3 regions of the Paenibacillus cineris genome follow, and region 1 is predicted to be linked to each of the others. Evidence: riboswitches for the same ligand, from Rfam matches in the RefSeq annotation. Region 1 holds a riboswitch; each other region holds the start of a gene.
The links. Region 1 has a riboswitch for cyclic di-AMP ahead of KI379_RS33495 (C40 family peptidase). Riboswitches for the same ligand answer to the same signal wherever they lie in the genome.
Positions count from the first base shown of each region.

Region 2: it holds a riboswitch for cyclic di-AMP, as region 1 does, so the genes downstream of both, KI379_RS01075 (hypothetical protein) here and KI379_RS33495 (C40 family peptidase) in region 1, are expected to answer to the same signal.
Region 3: it holds a riboswitch for cyclic di-AMP, as region 1 does, so the genes downstream of both, KI379_RS16445 (3D domain-containing protein) here and KI379_RS33495 (C40 family peptidase) in region 1, are expected to answer to the same signal.

Region 1 is NZ_BORU01000009.1:37,063-41,544, forward strand. Features, by position in the region: gene KI379_RS33490 (C40 family peptidase) at 1-350, shown strand, start outside; cyclic di-AMP (ydaO/yuaA leader) riboswitch at 728-867, shown strand; gene KI379_RS33495 (C40 family peptidase) at 871-1,362, shown strand; gene KI379_RS33500 (GNAT family N-acetyltransferase) at 1,584-2,072, shown strand; gene KI379_RS33505 (c-type cytochrome) at 2,237-2,596, shown strand; gene KI379_RS33510 (4a-hydroxytetrahydrobiopterin dehydratase) at 2,680-2,985, opposite strand; gene KI379_RS33515 (hypothetical protein) at 3,172-3,465, opposite strand; gene motA (flagellar motor stator protein MotA) at 3,812-4,482, shown strand, end outside.
Region 2 is NZ_BORU01000001.1:184,409-188,890, forward strand. Features, by position in the region: gene KI379_RS01060 (urease accessory UreF family protein) at 1-192, opposite strand, end outside; tRNA gene KI379_RS01065 (tRNA-Leu) at 443-525, shown strand; gene KI379_RS01070 (glutathione peroxidase) at 668-1,162, opposite strand; cyclic di-AMP (ydaO/yuaA leader) riboswitch at 1,473-1,684, shown strand; cyclic di-AMP (ydaO/yuaA leader) riboswitch at 1,807-1,979, shown strand; gene KI379_RS01075 (hypothetical protein) at 2,115-2,504, shown strand; gene kdpF (K(+)-transporting ATPase subunit F) at 2,646-2,723, shown strand; gene kdpA (potassium-transporting ATPase subunit KdpA) at 2,793-4,472, shown strand.
Region 3 is NZ_BORU01000001.1:3,547,155-3,551,636, forward strand. Features, by position in the region: gene KI379_RS16435 (NADH:flavin oxidoreductase/NADH oxidase) at 134-1,156, opposite strand; gene KI379_RS16440 (polysaccharide deacetylase family protein) at 1,429-2,271, shown strand; gene KI379_RS16445 (3D domain-containing protein) at 2,345-3,004, opposite strand; cyclic di-AMP (ydaO/yuaA leader) riboswitch at 3,008-3,160, opposite strand; gene KI379_RS16450 (amino acid ABC transporter ATP-binding protein) at 3,398-4,120, opposite strand; gene KI379_RS16455 (amino acid ABC transporter permease) at 4,107-4,482, opposite strand, start outside.

The DNA of each region.
Region 1 (4,482 bases):
CTTACAAAACCGGCGGAACAACTACGAACGGCTTCGATTGCTCCGGTTTTACCCGTTACGTGTACCAAAAGCTGGGGTTAAACCTCCCGCGTGTATCCGCTGCGCAATATAAAACAGGTACCGCTGTTTCCAAAAGCCAGCTGAGAGCAGGAGACCTGGTTTTCTTTAACACCCTAGGCGCAGGCGTATCCCATGTCGGTATTTACATCGGCAACGGAAAATTCGCGCACGCGTCCTCTTCGAAAGGCGTTACCATCAGCAAACTGAGCCAAAGCTACTACGCCAACCGCTACGTTGGCGCCAAACGGGTCATGAGTACGGCCAAATATCAAGCTGCGGTTTACAATTGATTATCTCTCGAAAACAATGCATATCCAGAACAACCCGCGCCGCTGATTTTTGCCGAAATCGCCCCGCGGGTTTGTTGTTACTTATTAGACGTAAGAACCACCGAAAAGGTAACAGCATTTCAAAAAATTTTTTTACACGAGTAAATCCACGGTTTTCTCCTGTTTTTTCCACCCTTGTCATTTCTTTTACCCACTCGTCCAACAAATAAACATCATTTCCTATAAATTTTCCTACAAATCTTCTTTTTCTGTTAGAAACAATTGCCAAAGTCCGATTCCTTTGTTACAATAGTCCCAGCGATAGTAACAACTTTGTAATCTTTACCTGACACAAAGTTGCGAACGAATAAGAAGTACCAGGGAATTATACATAGTGTAAAAAGTTCATGCCGAATTTCCTCACACTAAGGAAAGCGGGGGAACCAGTTATGGGTGAATTGATCTTGCTTCAGAGGGATCATAGGGGGCCTTCTACCGAATCCTTAAGCTAACCTCGCAGGCGCCGGAAGGGGTATTTTACTTGAAGAAGAAGCTTGCAGCAGCAGTCATGAGTTTCGCCATCGTGCTCACGGTCGGCACAGGAAGCGCTTTCGCGGATTCCAAGATGGATAAAGTGATCGACAGTGCGATCGGAACCAAGTACAGAACGGGCGGAACCACAACAAGCGGATTTGACTGCTCGGGATTTACAATGTATGTATTTGATCAATTGGGCATCGATCTGCCCCATCAGTCTGGTTCCCAGTTCAGCATGGGTTCGGCCGTATCCCGCAGTGATCTGAGAGCAGGCGACTTGGTATTCTTTAATACATCGGGAGCCGGAGTATCCCATGTCGGAATTTACGTCGGCGACGGAAAATTCGCACATGCCTCCACTTCTCGCGGTGTGATCATCAGCTCTCTGAGCGACAGCTACTACGTCAACCGCTACGTTGGCGCCAAACGAATCATGAGTACGGATAAATACAAAACCGCCGCCGTCGATTCCGAGGACGTTGATGACGTCCAGTAATGCAGGTAAAGCAAGGGTACGAGATCCCGTAGAATGAGATTTTTGCCGAAATCTCCTTTTGCGGGATTTTTTGCGGACAGAAATGGGTAACCTTTCCATTCCCGCCCGCTACTCCTCATTTACCCCTCTATTCCGAAATTAAACAGATATCTGGGACAATCCGGAATATTTTTTCTCTAATGTTCAAATCCTACAGGGAGGTCTGGAAGGGAGATCTGCACATGAACCTCCAACATGAGAGCTTCATGATCGTTCCTATGACCCGGGAGCATGCTGAGACCGTCTGCAGCTGGGTGTACGAACCTCCATACGATTTATACGGTTGGCTGCCGTGGGATCAGATGGAGGCGCTTGGCGTCGAATTTGGTGATCCTGAGGTGAGGCAAAGCCAATATGTATCCGTCCTGGATGCTGAACATACCTTGTGCGGGTTCGCGCAGTTCTTTCCCTTGACAGGTGTGACCCGGCTTGGTGTTGGCATGCGGCCTGATTTATGCGGCAAGGGGCTGGGTAAGAGCTTTATGCAGGCTGTGGTCGGCGCAGCCCGTGAAAAACGGCCTGGGGACGAAATCGACCTTGAAGTGCATACATGGAATAAGCGGGCCATCCGGGCTTACGGGAAGTCGGGGTTTGTCATCGCTGATACCTATCCCAAGCTGACCCCTGAAGGTGAACAGCTGTTTCACTGTATGGTCTATGAAGGGGTCTAACTTGAACATTCCATCATCATAAAAATGGTACAAATTTGTGTATTTTTGGTGGCCCCAAGTTTGGATTCGTTTGCTTTTTTGACACAAACTATTTGATGTGATGGCTTGTTCCGTTATAATGAAGGAATGAAGAATGACAGTTTACATAGAAAGGACGAAAACGGATGCAAAAATGGATCATGAGCGGTGTATTAACGATCGCAGTGGTTATGGCAATTGTGCTCATGTTTACGCTTCCAGGCAAAGAGCAGGTGGCGGAAGAAGAGAAGCCGACCATGCCGGAAGTTACGATGGACGCCGCAGCGGCTGAATCTACGATTAAAGCGCAAGGCTGCATTAGCTGTCACGGGGATCAGCTTCAGGGTGCCGTAGGCCCGAACCTTCAAAAGATCGGAAGCCAACTGTCCGCTGAAGAGATTTACACCATTATCACTAAAGGTAAAGGCGGCATGCCATCCTTTAAAGACAAGTTGAAAGCTGAAGAGATCGCCAATGTGGCCCAGTGGTTGGCTGAGAAGAAATAACGGTTGTAACGCATACAGAAACACGCTTTGGAAGAACGGGACGTTCATCGCAAAGCGTGTTTTTATTTGCTGCATTATTCTCGTTACCTTTTTTCGCCGGAACGCATTTTTTCGAACAGTTCGTTAAATTGGTGGGCCTCCTTGACATCCAGGGACGTAATCCCGCCTTCATCCCATGAAGTCAAACGCAGCGTCACATTTTTATAATCAATCGTAATAAAGGGGTGGTGGCCAAAAGCCTCTGAAATGGCCGCAACCTCATCCACAAAGGAAATGCCCTTCATGAAATTGGAGAAAACGTATTTGCGCACGATCCAGCGGCCCTCTTCAAGCTCCCAGCCTTCTAGCTTAGACAAATGCGTTTCTACTTCTTCTTGCGTATATACCATTCTTCCGTTCCTCCCTGAAACCTAACATCCCCGAGGTTCACCAGGATGTGTCATTAATGTATGCTCGGGCGAAAAACCTTTACCCATTGTATTCATCCCTGAATGTAATCATGCTTCTCCAAGGAGAGTACATACGAATAATATCTTACCATGGACGGGTTTATAAAATCCATCCGGCCCCAGGGACTATATCAGTGAGACTACGGTCAGCTCTTCGTCGCCGATCAAGAGGTTGATCCGGTGATGGTCCTTGTCATACATCACGACACCGCTTCCAACGGTGATGACAGGTTCGGCTCCCAGCGCATAGAACAAATCCTCCGCCAGCGCCTCATGCACCTCACGCTTCTCTTCGATGCCCAGCTGCATCCAATCCTGCTCCGCCATTTCAAAAAATAAATAACTGTCCGGAATTTCCCCGACAGCTGCCGTCAAATCGGTCAATATGCCGTCATAGTCACGACCATGCTTAACGCCCATGCCATTCCCTCCAATATCGAAGTTTAGTTACTCATACGATCTATAAGCGATGATTGTGAATGGTGAATGCCCTGCTCCATGCGCCCCTGTGTCAGGGTCTCAAGTGGGCCATTCGTCACCCGTTTGTGCTGTGATTATTCCCTTCAGGGTATGGTGCTCGGACTTGATTTTGTAGGACAGTTGAACCTTGTCATTTCATTATACCGGAAAATATCCCTTAAAAAAAAAGAGAATGGTGTCGATAAATAATATAAACCGTTTTTTGTGAAAGCGACCATGTTGCAAGGATGTAAACGCGGTCGATTCCGAAAGGATTCAATTCTATTTCTCATGGATGAGGTGTGCAATGGAAATTTCAACGATTGTTGGCCTGATACTCGGTGTGGTTGCCGTCCTAGTCGGCATGGTGCTGAAGGGCGCCCCGATCGTCAGCCTGCTGACGCCCGCCGCTTATGTCATTATTCTCGCCGGAACCGCCGCTACGCTGTTTATCGGCTTTCCGATGTCTGAGATCAAGAAGTTCCCCAAGCTGTTAAAAATGACCTTCGTCAAACAAAAGCTCATGCAGCGTCAAGAGCTCATCACCCTGTTCATGGAGTGGGCCTCCATCACCCGCCGGGAAGGTCTCCTCGCTCTGGAAACCAAGGTCGAAGAAATCGACGACGCCTTCCTGCGCAACGGTATGCGCATGATTATCGACGGTAACGACCAGGAGTTCGTCCGCGACGTCTTGATGGAAGATATTGCGGCGACGGAAGAGCGTCACCGTGCAGGTGCCCTGCTCTTCTCCCAAGCCGGTATGTATGCTCCTTCCCTCGGGGTGCTTGGCGCCGTCGTCGGCCTGATCGCCGCCCTGACCAAGATGGAGAATATGGCCGAGCTGGCTCACGCAATTGGCGCGGCCTTTATTGCGACGCTGCTCGGTATCTTTACCGGCTATGTCCTGTGGCACCCGATCGCCAATAAGCTGAAACGCCTGTCCAAAAAAGAAGTGGAGCTCAAGCTCATGATGGTGGA
Region 2 (4,482 bases), on a different contig from region 1:
GGCCGCGCCGTCTTGGCGGACCAAACGATTCATCATCGGATGAAGGATGAACCCTTCCAGCTCTTCCTGGCTCTGGATGCGCCCTTCTGCAATTCGGGTTTGGAGGTCGAACACATGGCTGAAGCCTCCGACCGACAAGTCATTATCCAGCGTTTGCACGTAATCGAGCAGTTTGGTGCTTTTGTCGTTCAACGCGGTCACCTCCATTTTGTTGTGGTAATAAATATTACATGAATTGCGAAGTGAAATCATCGATCACTATTATTTGTAAGTTAATATTACATAAATATTGTGGTTTGTCAATGTTGGGGCGACTTAATCACTATTTTTGTTGTTTGATGTGTTATATAATATTACATGATTAGTGTTCTGATGCATTTCCCTTTACAATTCGGATGATTTTGTGTACAATAAAAAAGTTCGCTAAATGAACTTTGGTTATGCGGTAGTGGTGGAATGGCAGACACGCTATCTTGAGGGGGTAGTGGGCGTACGCCCGTGGAGGTTCGAGTCCTCTCTACCGCATCTATGCACACAGAAAGAAGCTTCCTTGGAGAAATCCAGGGAAGCTTTTTTTTGCTTATTGCATTTTCGTATATTTTGGGGTCCCGCAAAGCAAGTGAATTTGGATCGCAGCAAGCAGCGTAATTTTGTGGGGCTGATTTGCCTATTCGCTTTTTCCGGATGCAAGCAGCTTGCGGATGTCGTTTTCGATTTTGTCCGGTGTCGTTTTGGGCGCGTAACGCTTGATGACCCTGCCCTTGGAATCGACCAGGAACTTGGTAAAGTTCCACTTGACCGCTTTCGATCCGAGCACGCCCGGCGCTTCCCGGGTAAGGTATTGAAACAGTGGGTGGGCGTTGCTGCCCTTGACGTCGATCTTCTCAAACATCGGGAACGTGACCCCGTAATTCATCTGGCAGAATTCGCCGATCTCCTCGCTGGTACCGGGCTCCTGATTGGCAAACTGGTTGCTCGGAAAACCGAGAATTTGAAAATGATGGTCGCGGAACTCGTCGTACAGCTCCTGCAGCCCGCGAAACTGCGGCGTAAATCCGCATTTGCTGGCCGTGTTCACGATCAGCAGCACGTCACCTTCATATTCCTTTAACGATACCTCTTTGCCGTGCAGCGTGTTCACTTGAAAATCATAGACGCTCACTGCCATCCTCCTCCTTTTGTGCTGCTATGAATCATCATCCAGCCGAAGCATTTACCAAGCACACAATTTAATTTTAAACGATTGAACTGTAATGTCAATGCGGATATTCCTGCGAGCCAGTGTCCCCGAATGACCTGGATTCCATAAATGCGCCAAATCGGGAGCATGGAAGAGGTAGAAGTCAAAAAGCCAAAATGTAAGCGCTAATAAGGTCCTGAATGTTCCAAAATTCGCGGTTCATGATTTTTAGACTGCCTTTACAGCTTGGAAGGAGCGGGTGTATGATTCAGAGCGTATTCAATACAGTTTCCATTACTAATCGCTGAGTTTCCGCAAAAAAAGCGCGGAAATCGGGGGAACCAAACGCGTGCCATGGAGCAGCGAACCGGTGTGAGAGTCGGGGGTCTGCTGCCAGCCGCAGGGGTGAATCCCGGCTACGGATGCCATGGATCCGGCCGGGTAGAGCGACTCTCACCGCTCGAATCCGTCAGCTAACCTCGTAAGCGTCGTTTGAGAGAGGAATGATGAAACTTGCGACCCGAATAAACTTTCGGATCACAGGGGGATCAGCTGGCCTCTGTGTTTTTTTTACCCTTTTTTAGCTTACTGGAACAAAAGAGAGCATTCATCACAATCACATACACTTATCAATAACGCTTAATTTCGGCCGGAAACGGCCGGGAGCGGGGGAACCACAGCGGCCGCCTGGAATGGAAGCCGCCGGGGTGAATCTTTCCGGTACGGTAAGTATCGGAAGGTAGGGCGACTCTCACGCCCGAATCCGACAGCTAACCTCGTCAGCGTAACGGGAGAGGCAGCACTTGTCGTGCGCATTTTGAATATAGGACGATCCTTCATATTCGTCCACATTCAAGAAGCCGCGGGAAAGGTCCTTCTTTCCCTGCGGCTTCTTTTGCGTATTCGCGGCTGCCGCACAGGAGGAGCCTTTGAAATGGACAACGTCGTCATCGTGACCGCGCCGAACGAGGCGGGACGCAATTTTATCAAGCTGCTGATGTATTGGAAGAGGCCCTTTGCCGTTCTGACCAACAGTGCCCGGGAGGAACGCCTCTTGAGAAAAATGGGGGTGCAGCAGATCATCCGGCTGAATACGAATCACGCGGAGGATTGGGTGGTGCCCGAAATAGAGGTTGGCAAAATCTTCCTGTTTGAAAGCAGCCTCAACCTGACCTGCCGCTATTTGCAAATCTGCCGTCCCTGGACGTCGGAACCGGTATATGTCATTACGCAGAAGGGCAGCTCACCCGGCATTTACCGGGGGCTTGGTGCAGATCACATCATTTATACCTTAAACGGCGAAGTCGGATTTTTACTGAAATAAAGATGATTCTAACCATGCAAAGGAGAGACCGGAAACGATGATGGATGTATATATGATACTTGCGCTCGCTGCCACCTTTGGCGTGTTCTTGTTATTTCTTCATTGGTGCGGCCGAGTGGTGGAAGAAGGGGGCAAAGACCAATGATTGTCGTTGGGGCATTCGCCGTGCTTGTCTTTATCTATTTGGTTTACGCCTTGATCCATCCGGAAAAATTTTGACCGGTATTTTAAATCTGTAAGCCTCAAGGGGCCAAAGCAGAACATGCTCGTAAGAGGGGGAAGCCAGCCTTGGATATTTTGCAAATTTGTATCGTCATTTTCGTGCTCCTGCTGCTCGTGAAGCCGGTAGGCACTTACGTATATCATATATTCTCCAATGAACCGAACCGGACGGACCGGATTTTCGGCGGCGTGGAAAGAGTTTTATACCGGATCATCGGGCTGAAGCAGCGGGGCAGCATGAATTGGAAAAAGTACGCGCTCAGCATGATCGCAACCAATATCTTTCTGGTAGCGATCAGCTATATATTGCTGCGAACGATGGGCGCCCTTCCGGGCAACCCGAACGGCATCGGCAATATGGAGGCGAGCCTGTCCTTCAACACGGTCATCAGCTTTATGACGAACACGAACCTCCAGCATTACAGCGGAGAGAGCGGCATGTCTTATTTTGGCCAAATGATCGTCATCACGATGATGATGTTTACCTCGGCAGCCTCGGGCCTGGCTATCGCGATTGCTTTTATGCGCGGCATCACCCGCAGGGGTGAAGGACTCGGGAACTTCTTCGAGGATTTTATCAAGGCGCATGTCCGCCTGTTCGTGCCGCTTGCCCTCATCGTAACCCTGGTGCTGGTCGGGCTCAAAGTGCCGCAGACGCTGGAGCCGATGCGGGCCGTGCAAACGCTGGGAGGCGGCGTGCAGCAGATTCCGCTGGGTCCTGTAGCCTCGCTGGAATCGATCAAGCACCTCGGAACGAACGGGGGAGGCTTCTTCGGTGTCAACTCGGCCCATCCGTTCGAGAACCCAAGCCCGCTGACCAACGTAATCGAAATTCTCAGCATGTGGACGATTTCGGCGTCACTGCCTTACACGTTCGGACGGTTCGCCCGGAACAAGAAGCAGGGCTGGATGATTTTCAGCGTCATGATGACGCTGTTCGTAGCGTTCCTGTGCCTGACGTATTTCTCGGAAAAAGCCGGCAACCCGCTGATCAACCAATTGGGAATCAACAGCTCGGCCGGCAGCATGGAAGGCAAGGAGGTGCGCTTTGGCATCGCGCAGTCCGCGTTGTTCACAACCGTCACCACCGCCGCAACGACGGGGTCGGTCAACAACATGCATGATACGCTGACGCCGCTGGGAGGACTTGCGCCCTTGGCCGAAATGATGCTGAACGTCGTGTTCGGCGGCAAGGGGGTCGGTTTCGTCAATATGATCATGTATGCAATCCTCGGCGTATTTATCTGCGGCCTGATGGTTGGCCGGACGCCGGAATTTCTGGGCCGGAAGATCGAAGCCCGGGAGATGAAGCTGATCGCGGTGGCGATTCTGATGCATCCCTTCATTATTCTTGCGCCGACGGCGATTTCGTTTATGACGCACCTGGGTACCGACGCCTTCTCCAACCCTTCGTATCACAGCTTGAGCCAGTCGCTCTATGAGTTCACCTCCTCGGCGGCGAATAACGGCTCCGGGTTCGAGGGATTGGCAGACAATACCGTATTCTGGAACGTCAGCACCGGTCTGGTGATGCTCCTCGGCCGATATATTTCGATTATCGCGCTGCTCGCCGTTGCAGGTTCGCTGGCGGTGAAGCAGAAGGTTGCCGAGACCCAGGGCACCTTCCGGACGGACAACAAGCTGTTCGCCGGCATTTTGACTGGAACCGTGCTGCTGATCGGAGCGCTGACGTTCCTTCCGGTCCTCGTTTTGGGGCCGGTCGCCGAATTTTTAACACTTAACTAAAGAGGTGGAG
Region 3 (4,482 bases), on a different contig from region 1:
CATAATATAGCAGCAATGAGCCTTCATTCAAGGGTATGTTTACCGTTTAAAAAACGCGGGAGCCGATCCTACGGATCTGACTCCAGCGTTTTGTTGTGAATGCTTGATTAGCTTCATTTCCGCAATGCCTAAGTTAAAAAGCGCGCAAGTACTGTTTCGGGATCTTCTGTTCTCCGTTCAGCTCTTGGGCCGCATGAAGCGCCCAGTAAGGATCCTTCAGCATGCCTCTGCCGACTGCGACCAGATCCGCCTTTCCTTCCAGCACCACCTGCTGCGCTTCCTCGTAATTTTCCAAGCGGCCGACAGCGATTACCGGAACATCCAGCTTTGCCTTCATTTGCTCCGCCAATTCCACCTGGTACCCCGAGCCGGCCTTCGGTCCGCCGTTCGATCCGATATGACCTTCACCGCCGGAGGAAATATGGAATACGTCCACGCCCGCATCCCGGTATCGTTGGCAGATTTCCGCGCAGTAATCGACGTCATAACCGCCGTCCACGTACTCCTTGGCTGACACTCTCATCAGAACAGGCATGTCTTCAGGGACCGCCTTCTTGACGGCTTTAACAACCTCTTCTCCGAACAACGCCAGGTCTTTTCCATACGCATCATCTCTTCGGTTGGTCAGCGGAGAATGGAACTGATGGATTAAATAGCCGTGAGCGCCGTGTATCTCCACGGTATCAAAGCCGGCTTCCACCGCGCGCCGGGCCGCTTCCCCATAGGCGGTAACCAGACTCTGGGCCTCTTCGGTGGACAAAGCTCTCGGAATTTTATATTTCTCGTCAAAACGGATGGCCGATGGGGCTACGGGCGGGTTCGCGTCCTCCGCCTTGCGGCCGGCATGGCCCAGCTGGATGCCGATCCTTGCGCCATGGGCGTGCACTTCGTCGACGATTTTGCGGTAAGCAGGGATCTGCCCGTCATCCCATATTCCCGTATCCCGGTTCGTAATCCGTCCGTCCGGGTGAACCCCCGTCATCTCTACGATAATCAATCCGGCTCCGCCGACTGCGCGGGATACATAATGGACATAATGCCAATTGTTAGGGATCCCGTCCTCAGCCTGTACCGAATATTGGCACATCGGAGGCATAACAATCCGGTTTTTCAGAGATAATCCTTTAAGTACATAAGGTGTAAATAGATCTGCCATTGCTTCGTGTCTCCTTTATGTTGTATGTGATTAAGCCTATATGACAACAGGGTTATATGATTGCAGCGCCGCCGCTCATCGTCCATACCTTGCGGTTACGGCCAACGTGCAGCGACCGTAATCCATCAGTTCTATTATACACGCTTTGCCGAACGATATGAAAATGTAGCCCAGCAACTGATTTAAAGCAACATAATTGCATCAACATATGGACATAACAAGGATAAATCATGCTTTCGCTGTTTGTCCGCGGTGGAAAGGAGTCGAGACGGATGAAAAAGAAGCTGTTATGCACATTGCTGTCTTCCCTGCTGATCTTGTTGTTGATCTGTCCTTGGCAGTCCGGGTGGCCGGCAGCCGCCGCTCAAGGCGGTGAACCCCCGGAACATCCGTCAGGTTCCGAACCTGCACGGGAAACCAGCAGCCGGGAGGCGAAAGAAAAGCGGAAGGAACAGCAGATCCTTACGCTAGGCCAGCTGATCAAAAAATATCCCGAAACGTTCAAAATTCACGGTCCGCGCGTCAAAGAGGTGGCCCTAACCTTTGATGACGTGCCGGATCCCAGATTTACTCCTCAGATCCTGGATGTGCTCAAAGCCCATCATATTAAAGCTACCTTTTTTGTGATGGGCAGCCGGGCGAAGAAGCATCCCGAGCTGGTCGAGCGCATCGTCCGTGAAGGACATGTGATCGGAAACCACTCCTATAATCATCCCGTGTTTCACAAATTGGAGATGGACGAATATGTAGCCGAGATTAAGCGGACGGAGAACACGCTTTACGGCATCGTCGGCTATAAGCCCAAGCTGATCAGGCCGCCTTATGGAGACATCACGGAACGCCAACTGCGCTGGGCCAAGCAGCAGGGCTACAAAATCGTAAACTGGAACGTCGATTCGCTGGATTGGAAAGGAATCAGCAAGGAAGCGGTCAAGCGCAACGTGCTGTCCACCGTTGGGCAAGGCTCGATCATTCTTCAGCATGCGGGAGGCGGAACCACGTCCAATCTCAGCGGTACGATCGATGCCCTTCCGGACATTATTCAGACTTTGAAAAATAAAGGCTATTCATTCGTCACGCTGCCGAGGTTACTTCACGTTCCAAAAGACAAGTAACGCGCTGAGCGTACAAAAAAAACCGGCTTGAGTACAAAAGCCGGTTTTTCCGTGTTATTATGAATAGCATTGACTATTTAATGAAGTACAGCTCAACGTCCTGGAACCCGAAGGCACTAACGCTTTCCGGGCTGCCCGGCACGAAAATGTCGATGCGTTTCCCCTTAATCGCACTGCCGGTATCCTTAGCTGTCGCTACGAAGGCTTTCTTCGGAAGGCCTTGGAAGCTGTGACCGGTAACCAGCACTTTCGTTCCCAACGGGATAACGGAAGGGTCAACCGCGATCGTTCCCAGCTTCAGCGGGTTGCCGAAGTAGTCCACTGCTCCCCACTTGCCGTTTTCGCTAGCGGCAGATGAATAAGCCGTAGCTCGGACGTCGAGTGTTTTGGAGTAATTGAAGGTTTTACCCCATGCTTCCACAACTTTGTCATCGCCGTTGACGTTCAGGGAAGCTGCTGTGATGATGGAGCCGCTGTCCTCTGCGGCAAATGCCTTGGCTGTGCTTGCTCCGGGAACGTTTAATTTCAGGCCCGGATAAATATTGGTTGCTTGTACATTCGGATTTGCATTCATCAGTTGATTCAAATTAACGCCATATTGTTTAGATAGTGTATAGAAGGTGTCTCCATCCTTCGCTACATGGACCGAGTCCGCAAACGTGGGTACCGTCTGTACCGCCAGAGAAATGCCGATGATGGCTGCAAGTGTCTTGATTCCTTTAAATCTTTTCATGGTTCCTCCTTAAGTCGTGATGCCTGCGAAGTTAGCTGTCGGATTCGGATTGAGGAGACAACCCTACGCCCTGTTGGTGCGATTCACCCCAAGCGTACTATGTACACAAATTACATCCCCCGCACTTTACCTTAAAAGTTTCGGCTCAACAAATATATCACAATTTTGTAACCTGTGCGCATGAAAATGTTACCAATCCAAAACCATTGAATGATCAGGCTTTATTTAGAGTTGTTAGCTGACTTAAGCAAGGGAGCAACGGCTCAATTCCTTTCAAAAAAGTTACAACTTCTTCATTCATTTTAACTTTTATTCATAAAAAGGTACAAAAAAAGCCCTGGATGAGTAATATTCTCGTCCAGGGCTTTATCATTTGTAGATGCAGGCTCTTGGTCAAAGGACCTTGCTCAGAAAATCTTTCGTGCGGCTGTTTTGCGGGTTACCGAACACTTCTGCAGGCGTCCCTTGCTCGACGATTTGTCCGCCGTCCATAAAGACGATCCGGTCGCCGACTTCCCGGGCAAACCCCATTTCATGGGTTACGATGACCATCGTCATGCCGCCCTCCGCGAGCTTCTTCATGACCTCCAGCACTTCGCCGACCATTTCCGGGTCCAGCGCCGAAGTCGGCTCGTCAAAGAGCATGACGTGGGGCTGCATGGCCAGCGCCCGCGCGATGGCGATCCGCTGCTTCTGTCCGCCTGACAGCTGGGACGGATACGCATCCTTCTTGTCGGATAATCCGACCGTGCGCAGCAGGTCAAGGGCAATCCGTTCCGCCTCGGCCGGCGGCTGCTTTTTCACCTTAACCGGCGCCAGCATGAGGTTCTGCAGCACCGATTTATGCGGGAACAGGTTAAAATGCTGGAACACCATGCCCATTTTTTCGCGTGTGGCATTGATGTTATGGCGTTTGTCCGTAATCGGCTCGCCTTCAAACGTGATCTGTCCCCCTGTCGGGGTTTCGAGCAGATTCAAACAGCGGAGAAAGGTACTTTTTCCCGAGCCGCTGGGGCCGATCACGACGACGACCTCGCCTTTGGCGATGTCGATGTCGATCCCTTTCAGAATCTCCAGCTTGCCGAACGATTTGCGCAAATCTTTAACGCTGATCATCGGTATTCAGCCTCCTTTCAAATGCCCCCAGCAGCTTGGACAAGGTAAACGTCATAATGAAGTAGATGGCTGCAATGACCAGCAGCGGACTGAGGTAATCATACGTAATTCCTTGGATAGCCCCCGACTGGTACATCAAGTCGGTGACGCCGATAAACGATACGATGGATGATTCCTTGATAATCGTAATAAACTCATTGCCGATGGCCGGCAGCACGCTTTTTACAGCTTGGGGCAGCACGATGTACCGCATCGTCATGCTGCGCGTCATTCCGAGGGAACGGGCCGCTTCCGACTGGCCCCGGTCTACCCCCTGGATTCCGGCACGGAACACTTCCGCAAGGTACGCGGAGCTGTTAATG